DNA from 3 places in the Paenibacillus sp. J31P190 genome. Region 2 is predicted to be linked to each of the others. Evidence: predicted binding sites of a transcription regulator. Region 2 holds the regulator's gene; each other region holds the start of a gene.
The links. The regulator NrdR, encoded in region 2, represses ribonucleotide reductase genes. The targets are predictions, from matches to a motif close to AACACNATATATNGTGTT.
Positions count from the first base shown of each region.

Region 1: a site for NrdR is predicted at 3,472-3,489, ahead of nrdI (class Ib ribonucleoside-diphosphate reductase assembly flavoprotein NrdI). Genes of this name have one in related genera too.
Region 3: a site for NrdR is predicted at 3,105-3,122, ahead of AC58U0_RS07140 (adenosylcobalamin-dependent ribonucleoside-diphosphate reductase). Genes of this name have one in related genera too.

Region 1 is NZ_JCAUAS010000012.1:81,198-87,137, forward strand. It holds gene AC58U0_RS21015 (NUDIX hydrolase) at 1-154, shown strand, start outside; gene AC58U0_RS21020 (DUF421 domain-containing protein) at 172-1,032, opposite strand; gene thpR (RNA 2',3'-cyclic phosphodiesterase) at 1,148-1,939, opposite strand; gene serC (3-phosphoserine/phosphohydroxythreonine transaminase) at 2,082-3,170, shown strand; gene nrdI (class Ib ribonucleoside-diphosphate reductase assembly flavoprotein NrdI) at 3,762-4,121, shown strand; gene nrdE (class 1b ribonucleoside-diphosphate reductase subunit alpha) at 4,108-5,940, shown strand, end outside.
Region 2 is NZ_JCAUAS010000003.1:281,412-287,351, reverse strand. It holds gene AC58U0_RS08415 (MntP/YtaF family protein) at 1-495, shown strand, start outside; gene coaE (dephospho-CoA kinase) at 521-1,117, shown strand; gene AC58U0_RS08405 (lytic transglycosylase domain-containing protein) at 1,114-1,692, shown strand; gene AC58U0_RS08400 (alpha/beta-type small acid-soluble spore protein) at 1,795-2,019, opposite strand; gene nrdR (transcriptional regulator NrdR) at 2,135-2,614, shown strand; gene AC58U0_RS08390 (hypothetical protein) at 2,779-2,970, opposite strand; cyclic di-GMP riboswitch class I at 3,010-3,106, opposite strand; gene AC58U0_RS08385 (hypothetical protein) at 3,190-3,363, shown strand; gene AC58U0_RS08380 (hypothetical protein) at 3,850-4,314, opposite strand; gene htpG (molecular chaperone HtpG) at 4,376-5,940, opposite strand, start outside.
Region 3 is NZ_JCAUAS010000003.1:24,400-30,339, forward strand. It holds gene AC58U0_RS07140 (adenosylcobalamin-dependent ribonucleoside-diphosphate reductase) at 400-3,030, opposite strand; gene dat (D-amino-acid transaminase) at 3,451-4,281, shown strand; gene AC58U0_RS07150 (lipoate--protein ligase family protein) at 4,473-5,312, opposite strand.

The DNA.
Region 1 (5,940 bases), on a different contig from region 2:
GGAAGCACTTGAAGCCGGTCTGGAAACGACCGGCGCTCAGTTCTTCGGCGAGAGGGAGCTGCCGCCGCTTTCGGTGGAGCGAAACACGACTGAACAACTGCAGCGGATGTTCGAACTAGCCCGCGACCATACAGCACAGACGCTGCTCGATTAGCCAAGCGCGTAAGGACTTTACCGCTTAAGTACGGGTTTCAATTGTGCGATGATTTCTTCCATTTGCTTCGAGCAGCGTTCGTACATCTCTTTGGCATCTTTATTTTTCGTAGTAAGCCCGAACAACATCAGATCGCCTTCGCACTTTTTTAAAGTAGCAAAAAGGGTTGCTTTTTCCTGCGGCACAGGTACCATGATTTTGTCGTCAAACAAATCCACATACAATTGGCCGTAAGAATCGACTTGGCCTAGAAATACATTTTCAATCGTCACACCCAATTTATCTAGCTCAGTTTTCAGCCATCCCCGGCTAAAACCGATGGTAGCTAATGCTTCATCCATGATTTCACCATCCATGATAACCGCCTGGGGCTCCTTCTCAGGCGCAACTTTGATGCCCAAATGGGCTGGCGTCAAGGGTTGGTTTTCACGAGTTAATAGAACATTAATTTCCCCGTTTGGCTCCATGATCGCAAATTCAACATCAGCCACTTTAAATGCCGATCTCTTTCGTAATTGCTCCATGAGTTCATCCGTGGTGAGTCGTTCCTTCTTTAAATTATCTTCCAAAATTTTTCCATCTCTAATAAGTACGGTTCCTTTACTATCAAAAAAATCGCGCATTTTTTTACTTTTTAGCTGCGAAAATTCAATCGCTAAAGAGCACGCGACCCAAGCGGCTAAGGATACCAAACCTAGATACCAATCCGTATCCAAATCCATTGAAATGTAAGCCGCAAGACTACCAATTGTGATACCGGTAATGTATTCGAACAAGGAAAGTTGAGAAACTTGCCTTTTACCTAATAATTTCGTCATAACGAAAAGTACGCCAACCGCTAATAATGTGCGTAAAACAATTTCAAACCAATCAGGCATATCCGTTCCTCCATTTTTATTAAATCTAATCCGATTGGTTAAATTGTTTGTAGAATACTTGAAAGTTATACAAAAACAAGATATAAATTCCAGTTCGGAAATGATGTGGAAGGTATTAAGTAGGTTGTTCCTCAAATGGGAACACGGCAAGCGGCTCGTACGACGGTTGGCGGCCCAAGTGGCTGCGGTAGAGGACGATGTCCTCTACCTGCCACACGGGCCAGCCGCCGGCAGGCGCTCCTACCGCTGCTAGGGCGGAGCGCTTGAAAGGCCCCGCCGCTGCGCGGAAGCGGCGGGCTAGTGTAAGGTGCGGCCGGTAGGCGCGAGCCTCGGCCGGGAAGCCGTGGCGGGCGCAGACGCCCGCGACCTCGCGCTGCAGCGCAGCCAGCGCGTCTAGGTCGCCGGCGAGGCCCGCCCAGAGGATCGACGGCGCCGCCGGAGGTCCGAACACGCCGAGGCCCTCGGCGTGCAGGGTCAGCGGCAGCGCAGCTGCAGCAAGCTGGCGCAGGTCGGCCGCCAGCGCTTCGGCTGTCTCGGCGGATGCGTCGCCGAGGAAGCTTAACGTGACGTGGACATCCTGCGGATGCGTCCACTTTTGGAATGGCAGCACCTTTTGGATGCTGTCTTTCCATATGTCGAGCTCCCGCTGGACGTTTTGCGGGAGCTGAATGCCTACGAACAGCCGATACATATCGGAGGTGTTTGTGGCTCTTTGTGCGTTTGTGGAACTTGAGGTGTTCGTTGAACTTGGTTTGTTCGTGGAACTTGGTTTGTTTATGGAACTTGAGGTATTTGTTGAACTTGAGGCATTCGTTGAACTTGAAGCGTTCGCGGAACTTGAGGTGTTGGAGTTTTCAGAATTCGCAGTGTTTGTATAACTTTCTCCTATTGTATCAAGCAAGGTCATAAGTAAATTAGGCTCCTTTAGTATCCAAATCTGTTCACTTCTTCGTACTTCTCCTAGCATTGCCAACGGAGGTTTTACTTGATGCATGAAGAGAATATTGCTATCATAGCGATAATACAAAAAAGCAAAGGTGTGGTCATTCATGGGAAATAGGGCTTATAACTTTAACGCAGGGCCTGCGGCATTACCTCTCGAGGTACTGCAGAAAGCACAAGAGGAGCTTGTCGAATTTAAAGGCATCGGCATGTCCATTATGGAAATATCTCACCGCAGCGCGGAGTTCGAGCAAGTACATAATGAAACTCAGCAATTGTTGAAACAAATTTTTAGCATCCCTGATGGGTACCAAGTGCAGTTTCTGCAAGGTGGTGCGAGTACACAATTCGCTATGATTCCGCTTAATTTTCTAAAGCCAGGTAAAGTTGGCAGCTATGTGCTTACAGGTGCATGGGCGGAGAAAGCTATTCAGGAAGCAAGCTTGTTCGGAGAAGTTGCCATCGCAGCAAGCTCGAAAGAACAGAAATTTATGAAAATTCCCGACTTGAGTGAAATCAATATTCATCCGGATTCCGCTTATCTGCATCTGACTTCGAATGAAACAATTGAAGGCGCTCAGTTCCAAAGTTTCCCGGATACAGGGAATGTGCCGTTAATTGGGGACATGTCCAGTGATATCTTGAGCCGTCCTGTTGATGTTTCGAAATTCGGCATGATTTATGCAGGAGCGCAAAAGAATCTAGGTCCTTCTGGTGTAACTGTGGTTATTGTAAAGGAAGATTTATTACAGGATCTGCCTAAAAAGATTCCAACTATGCTTCGCTACGAAATCCATAGCAAAAACAATTCCCTATACAATACACCACCGGTTTATTCCATTTATATGATGAACCTAGTATTGAAATGGATTCAGGAACAAGGTGGACTAGCTGTCATCCAGAAAAACAACCTTGAGAAATCAGGTTTAATTTATAGCGCAATTGACCAAAGCGGTGGTTTCTACCGTGGTCCTGTTGATGCGGGCAGTCGTTCCGCAATGAATATCACGTTCCGTTTGCAGGATGAAGAGTTGGAGAAGAAGTTCATCAAGGAAACCGAGCAGAACGGATTTGTTGGGTTGAAGGGTCATCGCAGTGTAGGCGGTTTGAGAGCATCTACGTATAATGCTGTTCCTTATGCATCCTGCAAAGCGCTTGCTGATTTCATGAGTGATTTCCAAAAACGTAACGGTTAAGAAATAAGATTAAGCTATTCGCGGCACCCTCGTGTGCGTGTGAATAGCTTTTTTTGTTTGAGGATAGGAATGTAGCATCATCGCTATGAACGACCTTAGACGGACTCTGGGGCGGTTTGGTGAGTCTGTATTTGGGACGGGATGGATCTATATCTAGTGAGCTCAAAGCCCTAATCTTGCTTTCGACAATTCCGAAAATTTCAAGTCGAAATTGAAAAAAAATTTTCAAAGCCTTCCGAGCCACGTCCTGTCTAGGTTTACGTATTTTGATAGTCAAAATGATCCTTTTTACTCGTTGACAAACACAATATATTGATATAAATTTGAATCTATCAACTAGATATCGTGAAAAAAGCGAAACACACAACTGCTAGAAATTGTGAAAAAATAGAATCAAATTCCGTTATAAACCCCGTGATTACTGCCTTTTTCCTTGGTTAAGAGATTCTGAAATTCGCATATTTTGTCGAAAGGACAATGACGGATTCCAGCTTGGATTGCACGGAATGATTCATTTGTTTACTACATATAGGGTTACTTACATAAGCGGTACTAGATAGAGAATAAGAGAGTGTTAGGAGACGGAAGCCCATGCTGATTGCTTACGATTCGAAGACGGGAAATGTTCGCCGATTTATTGCTAAGCTCAAAATGCCAGCGATTCAAATTGAGGAAGCGATGAAGATGGACGAGCCCTTCGTGCTCGTTACCTATACAACCGGTTTTGGTCAAGTGCCTCCTAAGGTAGCTTCTTTCCTAGAAAGCAATGCCTCTCGTCTTATCGGAGTAGCAGCGAGTGGTAACCGCAACTGGGGAGACGGATTTGCCAAAAGCGCAGATACGATCTCACAGCAGTACGATGTGCCTGTGTTAACCAAGTTTGAGTTATCCGGCACCAAAAATGACGTAGAACGATTTGTTCAGGGGGTACATGCAATTGCGGCACATTGAGCTGAATAATTTATTAATGCAACGCGGAGCGGATGGCTTTTTCCAACTAGAGAAGGATAAAGAAGCTGTTGAAGTTTTTATGAAGGAAGTCCACAGTAAAAGCCTCACTTTCCCCGATACTTCTTCTAAAGTTCGTTATATGATCGATCATAACTATTACGAGAACGTATATGAGAAATATACGCAAGATGAAGTTAACGATGTTTATCAAGTGGCCCACGATAATCAATTCGAGTTCGCCTCCTACATGGCAGCTTCGAAATTTTATACGGATTACGCTTTACGCAGTGATGACAAGTCCTTATATCTGGAACATTTCCCGGATCGCGTTGCTATTGTTGCTTTGTACTTGGGACGTGGGAACGTAGAAACAGCGCGTGTTCTTGCTGTCTCGATGATGGAACAACGCTTGCAACCAGCGACACCGACATTCCTTAATGCAGGTAAGAGCCGCCGAGGCGAAATGGTATCCTGCTTCCTATTGGAGATGGACGACTCGCTTAACTCTATTAACTACGTGCTTGCTACTTGCATGCAGCTTTCCAAAATTGGCGGCGGTGTAGCCGTTAACTTGTCCAAGCTTCGTGGACGCGGTGAAACGATTAAAGGTGTGGAAAACGCGGCAAAAGGTATTATGCCGGTACTTAAGCTTATGGAGGATGCGTTCTCCTATGCAGATCAAATGGGTCAGCGTAAGGGTTCAGGAGCTGCTTACTACAACATTTTCGGCTGGGACGTTATGGAGTTCCTAGATAGTAAGAAAATTAATGCGGATGAGAAATCGCGTCTGAAGACACTGTCCATCGGTCTCATTGTACCGAACAGGTTTTACAAGTTGGCTGAAGAGAACCAGCCGTTGCATGTATTTGCTCCTTACACGGTACTGCAAGCCTATGGTAAGCATTTGGATGATATCGATCTCGATGAAATGTACGACGAACTGCTGGCCAATCCGAAGGTGAAGAAAAAGATTGTCATGAGTGCGCGTGACATGCTAGTTAAAATTGCGACTACCCAACTGGAATCCGGTTATCCATATATGATGAACCGTACGAATGCTAACAGGGATCATGCCCTGAAAGGAATCGGTACGATTAAAATGTCTAATCTCTGTACAGAGATTTTCCAACTGCAAGAAACTTCGGAAATCAACGATTACGGCCAAGATGATCTTATTCTTAGAGATATCAGCTGTAACCTTGCTTCCATGAACATTGCAAATGTAATGGATCGTAAGAAACTGCGCGAAACCGTTCACGAGGGCATGATTGCTTTAACTTCTGTTAGTGATATGACGACGATCTGCAATGCGCCGGGGGTTGCCAAAGCGAACCGTGAGCTGCACTCCGTTGGTCTCGGTGTTATGAATCTTCATGGCTACTTGTCTAAGAACAAAATTAGCTATGAGAGTGATGAAGCCAAAGATTTCGTCCGCACGTTCTTCATGGCTATGAACTATTATTCCATTGAGAAAAGTATGGAAATTGCCAAATCTTCAGGACAAACCTTTGAAGGTTTTGAGCAATCTGAATATGCAAATGGTGCCTACTTCAGCCGGTATACGGAGACGGATTACCGTCCGCTTACGGATAAAGTGAAGTCCTTGTTTGAGGGAATGCCGATTCCATCACCAAGCGATTGGGCTAAGCTAAAAGAAGATGTAAAAACCAATGGTCTTTATCATGCTTACCGATTGGCCGTTGCTCCTACACAAAGTATTTCTTATATTCAAAATGCAACTTCGAGTGTCATGCCGATTGTTGAACCTATCGAGACTCGAACTTACGCGAACTCAACAACGTACTATCCGATGCCTTTC
Region 2 (5,940 bases):
GCACAAACAAGACAACAGAAGTCTCAAGACCATCAGGAACGAGGAGGAGTCACATCCTTAGATCAAGCATCGATAAGCGGTGTTCTTCCTTCATCTGAGGGTAAGCATCCTGGTTCTGGAGAGATTCTCACGTTTGATACTTTGCAGCGAACGAAAGAAATACTGAATATCGAACTGAAACGCTTCGGACTGGTTATTCAAATTTTGCGAACGCCCTCCATTGCAGACGTTGACAAATCGGGCAATATTTCTGCATCAGAAGCTACATTGCTAGGTTTGGCGCTATCTTTGGATGCATTCGGTGCTGGTATTGGCGCAGCATTAATTGGTTTCGTCCCTCTGTTAACGGCTTCTGTCATTTCGATATCAAGTGGTTCATTTATTGCATTAGGTTTGCGGTTTGGTTTACGGTATGCGGAGATAAATTGGATGAAGAAACTGTCTGTACTTCCGGGATGTGTACTCATTATTATGGGTCTTTTGAAAATGTTGTAGGACGCACGTTAGGAGAGATTTGCCCATGAATATCGGGTTAACAGGAGGAATCGCTTGCGGCAAAAGCACGGTTAGCGCCATGCTGGTTAGCCGCGGCGCCCTATTAGTAGATGCGGATACCATAGCCCGCGATGTCGTCGAGCCCGGCAGCCCTGTTCTTGAACAGGTTGCTGCACATTTTGGACAAGCCGTCCTTCTGGCAGACGGCTCGCTTCATCGCAAGAAGCTTGGCGAGATTATCTTTGGGAATACCGAGGCTCGCAAGCAGCTGGAAAGTATTCTGCATCCGCCAATTCGTGCACAAATACGTGAACAGATGGAAGCCTATGAACGGCAATTTCCAGACAAGCTTGTTGTGGTCGATGTCCCTTTATTAATCGAATCTAATTTATCCTTCATGTTTCAAGAGGTTATGGTTGTTTATGTGCCACGTCCAGTTCAGTTGGAGCGGCTTATGCAGCGAGATGGATTGACGGAAAGTGCGGCGAATAATCGCATTGATGCTCAGATGTCCATTGAGGAGAAACGTAAATTCGCGGATGTTGTCATTGACAACAGCGGGACATGGGAAGAAACTAACGCTGAAGTGGAGCGGTTTTGGCTAGGGAAGGGGCTTTCATGACCTTTTTACGTAAAAAACGAGTTTTTGCCCTGCTTCTTGTTTGTTTTGTTCTAGTTCTCTTTATGAATAGCGATTTTATCGGAAGAAAGCTGTACCCGATCTACTTTGAGCAGGAAATTAGGCAGAGCGCGGCGAAACACAATATAGATCCATTTTTAATTGCTGCGATTATTAGGGTGGAAACGAATTACAAATATCATTTGGAGTCAAGCAAAGGGGCATTAGGCCTTATGCAGCTTATGCCTGACACGGCAGAGTGGATTGTAGAATCCACGAATCTAGGGCCTCATGTGCAGAACGATTTATTAAAAGTGGACGTAAATATTAATCTTGGTTCTTGGTATTTGAGCTGGCTAAAGAAGCATTATAATGGTAATTTAATTTATGCGATTGCGGCTTATAATGCAGGTCAAGGGAATGTGAATAAATGGAAGCAAAATGACGTTTGGGATGGTTCGCAAGAGCATATTAATCAAATTCCATTCGGAGAAACACGTCATTATGTACAGCGGGTACTCTATTATTACGAGAAATATACGAAGCTTTATTCTCAGCAATGGGGAAAGAAAGATTAGGATTCCGTGTCTTCATAAACAAAGAAGCATTGGACTAGCTCCTTTTGGGGGCTTAGAGTCCAATACTTCCTGTTTTTGAGCTTCAGTAGCTAGGATTCAAGATTACTTGAATTGACCAGCCAAGGATTGCTCTGCGATTTGTACTAAGCGACGAGTGATGTTACCACCAATGGCTCCAGCATCACGAGTAGCCATATTACCCATATAACCATCTTGTGGGATGGCGATACCAAGTTCTTGCGCTACTTCATATTTTAGCTGATCCAAGGCTGCGTTAGCTTGAGGAACAACTAAAGTATTGCTGTTACGGTTTTGTCCTGCGCCCATGTCTGTTCACCTCCTTGTCGTTTGGTAATAGTATTGTGTGCATATCTCCTAAGTTCATGACATGTAACATATGGTAATAGATCAAAGAAGAGAAGAGAGAAAGGAGAGATAGCGAATGAAGTGTCCGTTCTGTGACTATTCCGGTACGAAAGTTCTTGATTCACGTTCAGCCAATGAAAACAAATCGATTCGTCGTCGTCGAGAATGTGAGAAGTGCGCGAGAAGATTCACCACTTTTGAGATGGTGGAAGAAACGCCGTTAATCGTGATTAAGAAAGATGGAAGTAGGGAAGAATTTAGTCGAGAGAAGATATTAAGAGGCTTGATTCGAGCTTGTGAGAAGCGGCCGGTATCGATGGAGAGGCTTGAGATGATGGTATCTGAAGTGGAAATGCAGCTTCGTACAACAGCTCATGCTGAAGTGGATAGTTTAAGCATTGGAGAAATCGTCATGGAACAGCTGTACCCCGTCGATGAAGTGGCGTACATTCGCTTTGCCTCCGTATACCGACAGTTTAAGGACATTAATATGTTCCTGAAGGAGTTAACGCAAATATTGGGAAAGCATGACACCGGACTGCTCCGGGATAAATAATCTCTAAATATGACAAAAACTAAGAAAAAGACAGCGGGATTCCCGTTGTCTTTTCTTAGTTTTTCCCATGAAATCAACAATCATGCGATTAATATTTATTTGAAAAAAATAAATCTTTAGACATCAACCGACTGTATTTTTGAATGCTTTCGTGCATAATTCCTTTATTGAGTTCGTTTGTCCAGTTCACTTCTTAGAAAATGAATAAACCGAATAGCTTCATCTTGGGTTAAAACGTTGTTATTAAACTTAAAGGAGAACATGTTCAAAAGATCGTTTTCTGGAAGGTGCAAGTTATCAATCAATTGCTGTACATCCATGCTCATTTTACCATCCACCGTAATTTTTTCCATCATTTTTGTTCCCTCCTAGTCTTTCTACATGAATCGGACGGAGGCGGTAGCTGGCTGACATTTTGGACATTCAACGAATGCCATTTTAGTCCCTTTAGCTTTGCGTCGCCACTTTTCAGTGGTTTTGCCTTTATCGTACCGATTTATGTTTGTAAGAAAACTATATCATATTTACGGATTGAGTATCCATTAATTACATTATTCGAAGGATGGTTGAAGCATATGTCCGTCAAGTCCAATCAAATTCCAAGTATTTCTTATGAATTAGACATCGTAAAAGTTGCTAGCTCTCTCGGAATTGATACAGATCGTTTATTGGCTTATGTGTATGCAAACTCGGACTCGAAGAAACAATATGAGGTAAAGGAAACCTTTCCCGACTATAAGAGTGGTTGATCATATAAAAAAAGGATGTCTCAAAAGTGAAGCTACTTGTGGTCAGCCTCTTAGGGCCTACTTACTTTCTGGGACATTCGCTCGAAGCGGTGGTATTCAGAACGAAATTCATACATCCATTGGATTTTTCCAATGGAATTTAATCTGAGGCTTCGAAGTTCATAATTCTATTGGAATATATCCAATGGAAGGGACTTTTAGGTCGCCAAATCCCTACTTCCACTGGATTAATCCAATGGAAGTAGCAGAAAGACTACGAAATACATAAAGTGGGATTTCATTTTTCTGAATATGACTTTTGGGGCAGCCCCATTTAGCTTTAGTAACGGTAGATGGGCTATAGGATTACGAATGATGTATTTTCTACAACAATTCACACGCCCAAAGGCTATTTTGCAACTTGAAGTTGCAGTTTGTACAACATTTTGAGCCCATTTGTTGCGAAATGGCCTGTATAGGAGCAAATTGTTGTACATAATGCAACAACTATGCGAGGACGGCGAGATTTAGGCAGCTAATGTTGCACTTTCTACAACATCTTTCAACCGCGAATGACGCAATGATGAAAAGTATCGTTACAGCATTAAACTGATGATTGAGTACCCTTGCAACGATGAAATACATCATTGCAGCAAGAGTGGCTGTGCAAAAAGTCGTCGAAGATGACTGTGAGATAGGCCCACGATTCTTCACTTTCTTGCCGATGAGAAATACGTGCAACTTGAGCTCTACTTTGTCGACGGCACCCAAATTGAAGCCATTGCCAATCGGTATTCCTTTGTTAGAGGTAAAGCCGCCCAGAAGCATAAGGCAAAGGGTTCGAAAAGGCTCCTGCTTCGAGGCTTGCCCAAAGTAAGTCTGGAGGTCAGGGGCTTTCCCAAACTCACTGCGGCGGTGGACGCCAAAAGCAAAGGAGCTAAGCACATACAAGCCGCTTAGCTCCTTTTTCATTCAAATATTCACTATTTTAAACAATTGAATCTGTCCCACACATCTATCATGTTACTTTTGACTAAACCATGATTTTGCAGATATCGTTCGTGAACTCAACCGGATCTTGAAGTGGCAAACCTTCGATCAAGAGCGCTTGATTGTACAGCAGGGCTGTATAAAGATTCAGCTTTTCTTTATCTTTGTCAAAAGCATCTTTTAAGGATGCGAATACTTCGTGATTGACGTTGATTTCCAGTACCTTCTCAGCCTTCACGTTAGGATTATTCGGCATCGCATTTAAGATTTTTTCCATCTCGATCGTTACATCGCCGTCTGTCGATAAGCACACAGGGTGCTTTTTAAGACGCTTGGATGCTTTTACATTTGTAACCTTACCTGACAACAAGTCTTTCATATAATCGAAAAGCTCTTTGTTGTCATTTTTGTCAGCATCGGTTTCCGTTTGGTTATCATCCACTTCAATCCCAAGATCGCCGCTTGAAACGGATTTAAATTCTTTTTCTTTGTAGGTCATGATCATTTTGATCGCGAATTCATCGATATCATCGGTGAAATACAAAATCTCATAGCCTTTATCTGTCACAAGCTCGGTTTGTGGAAGCTTATCGATTCTTTCCATCGATTCTCCAGAAGCGTAGTAAATGTACTTCTGATCTTCCGGCATTCTTGCCACGTATTCGTCCAATGTAACCAGTTTTTTCTCCTTGGAGGAATGGAACATTAATAGATCCTGCAAGACGTCCTTATGGCTTCCGTAATCGCTGTAGACACCAAATTTGAGTTGTCGACCGAAGGACTTGTAGAATTGCTCATATTTCTCTCTTTCGTCTTTCAGCAGGCTTTGCAGCTGGCCTTTGATCTTGCTAGAAATGTTTTTGGCAATCAGCTTCAATTGACGGTCATGCTGGAGCATTTCTCTGGAAATATTGAGCGAAAGGCTCTCTGAATCAACCATTCCTTTAACGAAGCTGAAATAGTCAGGAAGCAGGTCCGCACATTTGTTCATGATCAATACGCCATTGGCGTAGAGCTCCAAGCCCTTTTCGTACTCTTTGGAATAATAGTCAAAAGGAATATTTTCTGGAATAAAGAGGATAGCTTGATAGACGACAGCTCCATCGGCGCTAACGTGAATATGTTTGAGCGGCTTGTCGAAGCCGTAATGTTTCTCATGATAGAACTTCTTGTAATCTTCCGGAGTCAATTCACTTTTGTTTTTTCTCCAGATGGGAACCATGCTGTTGACATGCTGCTCTTCTTGGTAATCCTCAAATTCGCTTTCGCTGCCTTCTTTCAGCCTTTTTCCGGAAATGTCCATTTTAATAGGGTAACGAATGAAATCGGAGTATTTTTTGATGATCGCTTTTAAACGATACTCGTCTAAAAATTCATCAAAGTTCTCATCTTCCGTATTATCCTTAATTTTCAGGATGATCTCTGTGCCCACTTCGTCTTTCTCCGCTGTTTCGATCGTGTAGCCATCAGCACCGGTGGACTCCCACTTGTAGGCAACATCGCTGCCTAAAGCTCTACTAATAACCGTAACGACATCTGCAACCATAAACGCTGAATAGAAGCCAACGCCGAACTGGCCGATGATGTTGTGACCGTCTTTTGCTTCAT
Region 3 (5,940 bases), 260 kb from region 2:
TTCCCAGTTTTCAAACCCATCTCCTTAAATAATTCCATAGTAGTGACATTATTAACACTTACTAGTCTTGCTAAATAACCTCTGAGACTTTTTATATGAGTATGGATCTGGTCTCTTTAAGATTCTTTGCAATTCGATTACCTCCTTAAATTACTAAAATCAAACTCTATCAGCTTTTATGTTTACAAGAGAAGTAATATGATAATTAGACATAAAAAAAGGGAACTAAGGATATTTTTTAATCCTTAGTTCCCTTTTTTAATACAACTGTATTTTTATGCAAAAGCATGCATAAACGTTTTTTTGAAACAAAAACTACAGTAAAATTTGAAACATTTACAGTTATTTATGAAAAATAACAGAAGAAAGGAAAACCAGGGCTTCCGCCCTGGCTCAATCCTAAGAACACCTGCTGTACCCGCAGTTGACGCAATTCTTACACCCTTCGCTGTTTACCAGCGAAGCGGATCCACACGACGGGCACAGGTCCTTCGGCGCAGCGCTAACCGCGCTGCCGCCATGACCCGTGTGCCCCGCTGCCACTACCGGTGCCGGTGCTGGCGCATCCAGCACTTCACTCGTCGCGGTAACGTAGTTCCGCGCGTCGTCTTGCTCGTTCATCACTTCGTCGTGCTGCTCGAGCGCTTTCGCAACCGCGTCCGCGATGGACTCGACGCGGTTGTTGCCGAAGCCAATGGCGCCAGAGCCGCCAATGCCTTTCAAGTGCTTCACGAGCAGCTTCACTTTATCGCCGTGATCGCCATAACGCAGGAACAAGGAGCACACGCGACCGAGTGCTTCGGACATTGCGAACACATCGGAGCCTGCTTTTCCTACGTTGAGGAAGATTTCACTCGGCGTACCGTTCATGTCATTAATCGTGATATACGCCATCCCGAATGGTGTATTCACTTTATATGTTGCACCGCGTAGAATTTGCGGGCGGCGTTTGTATTGTTTATCGAAGACTTGCTCCGTCTTCGCATCCACATCTACAGCTAGTTTGCCTGATAGATTAGTAAAGCTCTCTTCTTCTTTCACAGCTTCCGCTGCAACAGCCACTGGAGCCGCTTCTGCTTTCTTCTCTTCTTTTTTCTCCGCGCTTGTACTCAATACTTGCACATCACGGCTGCCATCACGGTAGATGGTTACACCCTTACAACCTAGATCAAATGCCAATTCATACAAGCGTTTCGTCTCTTCCACGGTGAAATCCGCAGGACAATTCGCTGTTTTGGAGATCGAGCTGTCTACCCATGTTTGAATCGCAGCTTGCGCTCGGATATGGTCTTCCGCAGTCAATGTCATGGAGGTTACGAAGTAATCCGGCAGCTCTTGACCCGGATTCGCATCTGTCCACTCCTGTGCGATCGGCACATACTGTTTATCAAAGCCAAGACGGCTTTGGCGGTAATATTCAAAGGCAAAGTATGGTTCAATGCCTGTCGATGTACCCACCATTGTCCCCGTACTTCCAGTAGGTGCTTGGGTAATTACGGTTACATTGCGCATGCCATTCTGCTTAATCGCATCGCCAACTTCAGGGAATACTTTCGTCATGTTTTTCATAAAGCCGCTCTCAAGGAACTTATCTTCAATAAATTCTTTGAAAGACCCTTTTTCACCAGCAATTTCAGCCGATGCCAGATAGGCTTCCCTAGCCATAAAGCCATAGATTTTGTCCAAAAACACCAAGGATTCCGGACTTCCGTACCGAATTTTCAATTTAATCATCAGTTCAGCAAGGCCCATAGTACCTAAACCTACGCGGCGCTCGCCTTGTTGATTCGTACGATTTTCTTCAAAATGATACGGTGTCTTATCGATAACATTATCAAGAAAGCGAGTCGAATAACGGACCACTTTGGCCAAATCTGCCCAATCCACGTCATGCTTCCCCACATCATAAAACTTAGATAGATTAATAGCAGATAAGTTGCAAACGCCCCAAGCCGGAAGCCCCTGTTCCCCGCATGGATTCGTACAAATAATCGGATTGAAGTACCAACTGTTGGACATTTGGTTGTAGTATTCCAAGAATACAACACCCGGTTCAGCTGATTTCCAAGCAGACTCAATGATTGTATGCCAAACATCACGTGCTCTTACAGTGCGGTAAGGCTTGACGGATTTACCAAGCTTTTTCCAAGCATCTAAGTTGCCATCCCATTTATCGTTATAATCAGGGTCCGTCGTATCCGGGAAAACAAGCTCCCACTCGAGATCTTCCTTAACGGCTTTCATAAATGCATTGCTAACACAAACGGATAAATTTGCATTCGTGATTTGACCCATCGTTGACTTAACAGTGATGAAATCCTCAAGATCAGGGTGCCAGTCGTTAATCATGAGCATAAGAGCACCGCGACGGCTGCCGCCTTGTTCAATTAAGCCTGTTGTATAGCTGAACAACCCCCCCCAAGAAACAGCCCCACTAGATGATCCATTAACACCTTTCACAACAGATCGGCGTGGACGAAGGGAAGAAAGATTGATACCAACTCCACCGCCGCGTGACATAATTTCAGTCATTTCCGAGAGTGTGCTCATAATTCCGCCTCGGCTATCGTGTGGAGACGGGATCACATAGCAGTTAAATAGGGTCAGTTCATCACTTGCATCAGCACCAGCAGCAATACGTCCGCCTGGTACAAGCTTCCAATCATCAAGAATATATCTGAATTTATCTGTCCATTCTTTGCGTTTTTCAGGGGTTGCTTCTACCGATGCCATTGCACCTGCCAAACGGTCCCACATTTCTTCTGGTGTCTTCTCAATATTTAAAGTGAGCTTTTCCACTGCAGATTCAACAGTCTCACCACTTCTTGTCCTTACTTTGACGGTATTGCCATTACGACTGATAATTTCGCCAACTTCTTTGGCTGGGAATTTAGGGTCATCCTTCGTTAAAACGAGAACGGTATCGCCCACCTTGGCCAAACTCGTATCCGCATTTTTGAGTGCATAACGATCCAAAAATATTTTCTCGCTTAATCCATCCAGCTTCTTATTAGACTGTACAATCCCCATCCATAATTCCCTCCCAATAAGCTACATACTCAGCTACAACTAAAATTAATTTTACTTTATGAAGTTTATGTAAAATTACAATATGTGGTGTGCGAAATTCATTATACCTCACTATATATTGATCTTCTAATAGCTAAAGAACCAAATTTCGTTATTAAGACAACCCTTAATCATATTAGCTAATCCTTACTTACTAATTCTCTCTTTTTCACGGTCAGAATAACCAAATTTAATCATTCAACCAAGCAAGATGAGATAGGCTATACAACTCGTTTTGACGATCGTTAATTCCTCTGTTAACCTATAAATAGGATATCACATTTTACTTCTTTTTAGAACATTTGTTCGATAAATATCTTTATTAAAATATGGAAAATGATTTCAGTACTACTTTAGATAACGCTTGAGGAGATGTTGGATATGTATTTCTTTAAAAATGATTTCGTCAACAAGAAGGACGTTCTTATTTCACCCGATGATCGTGGCTACTACTTTGGAGATGGGATATATGAAGTATTCCGGGTATATAACGGGAATATTTACGAGCAAGCTGCTCACATGCAGAGACTCCAAAGAACCGCAAGTGAAGTGCGGATAGAACTACCCTTTACTATTGAAAAAATGGGTCAAATTCTCACGCAGCTTATTGAAAAGAATGGTCTCAATGAAGGCACTGTTTATATGCAAATCACGAGAGGCGAAGCTCCTCGGGCACATCCGTTCCCTGCTCAAGCTGTGCCCATTCTGCTGGCCTACTGCACAGAGGTGCGCAGACCCATCGCCACGATACATAATGGCATTAACGCAATCACATTAGAGGATATCCGCTGGCTGAGATGTGATCTCAAAACGCTCAATCTTCTCCCAAATGTCATGGCCAAACAAGCAGCGCTTGATCACGGGGTGCAAGAAGTCGTGCTCCATCGCAGCGGTACTGTCACCGAATGCAGCGCCTCTAATTTGATGATGATCAAAGATGGCGTACTTTACACGCACCCAGCTAACAATTTGATCCTTCATGGAATCACTCGGGCTGTCGTTTTGAGAATAGCTCACTCACAAAATATCACAGTGAAAGAAGAATCCTTTACGACGGAGCAGCTTCTGCTGGCTGATGAAGCTTTTATCACGGGAACTACCGTGGAAATTACACCTATCTTACAGATTGATGGCAAAGCAATTGGAACCGGTGTACCAGGTCCGATTACTCGCAACCTGCAGAGTGATTTTGAACGTACTTTTGCACAGTAAGAATAAGCGCGTTTTCCGCGCTTTCACTGAGAGCTCGCCGAGCCAACTGTGTCTGAGAAGCCGAAACTGACTTCTCAGCAAACCATCCTGCGCGTCCACGCAGAATAAAGAATGGGTAAGCTTTGCTAAAAAAAAGCACGCTCCTTTCCTAGAAAGGTCCGTGCTTTTTTGCTCTTTCCACACGCTTTCGCTTAACGACGCAAATTCCACTCATCCGTGCCATATTTCTCACGCACAAGATGCTCAGAAAGCTCAATCTCATAAGGTGTCAACGATTCCTCCACAAGCTCCACACCAAGACCCCGTGCGATCTCACGACGAAACGCATCCTCCACCTGTCTGAGCGTTACAGCCTCTTTTCCTTGCGCCCGAAGCAGCTCATTAATCGCCACAGCTTTCTTCAAAAAGCTCGTCTTCATTCGATCCGCAACCTTCTCATTGGAGAAACGCAGCATGCGAAATAGCTGATCGGTGTCCATGTCGAGAAGGATGGAGCCGTGCTGCAGCACGACATTTTTTTGCCGAACCTGTGCGCTGCCGGCGACTTTGCGTCCCTCAACAACCAGTTCATACCATGAGGGGGAATCGAAGCAGGCCGCTGATCCGGCGGATGCGTACTTCTCCTTCTCCTCATCACTCGCGAGCTGGACCATTTCTGCGCCCAGCCCAAGCGCCCGAAATCCTTGCAAAAGCCCCTCGCTCAGCACGCGATAAGCTTCGGTCACATTTCGCGGAATGCCCGGATAGTCCTCGGCAACGATAATGCTATATGTCAGCTCCTTATCGTGTAGAACGGCTCTCCCCCCGGTTGGACGCCTTACGAAGCCAATTCCCTCATTTGCTACCGCTTCCTGATCAACTTCCGATGCCTTTTGGAAATACCCAATCGACAGCGTTGCCGGATTCCATCCGTAGAATCGTACCGTAGGAGGAACGAGCCCTTCACTATGGGCGGTCAGTATTGCTTCATCAAATGCCATATTTTCAGCAGGAGATCGATCTCCTGTATGTATAAAACGCCATGTCGTCATCTCTTTCTGTCACCCTTCCCACTTTGCTATCCGAAGACAACCTATATCATATCATAAAATCGTACATGCTTACGATGTTAGAGTCGGTGGTGAGACTCTGCCTGCCAATGAAATCCAGAACATAATCCCAAATACAAGAGCTAGCTACTCCAAGTAATCAATTCTCCACACGGGAGCTACAATTAATCGGTTATGCGGTTACTTCATGAGCCATAGCCGACAGTGTCAGAGACTTCTAGTAACAAGAAGCTGCAAAATGTGCAGCAAATTATCATCCATATTCCTTTATTAGTCATTATCATGCATTTTGTGCAGCAAATTTCCGAGTTTTGGCGTGAAACGAGCCGTAATTGCCAGATTAGCTGCACTTTTTGCAGCAAATCTTTCAAATACGCTGCTGCAGGCTGAATTTGATGCACTTTTTACATGAATTCAGGTTCCGCGCCACTTGGTGGACTTTTAACTTCGATAAGGTTCACGACAACTTCCATGGAAAAGTTATGAAAGCGCCTCTTCTGGACATACTAACACGTAATCGATGCAAACTGGTGAGCTTGGAGCCATTTCCCGGCTCTGAGACCCAGTATTGTTTCATTCTCAATTTTCTCACGAAAGCTCAGCTCATGCT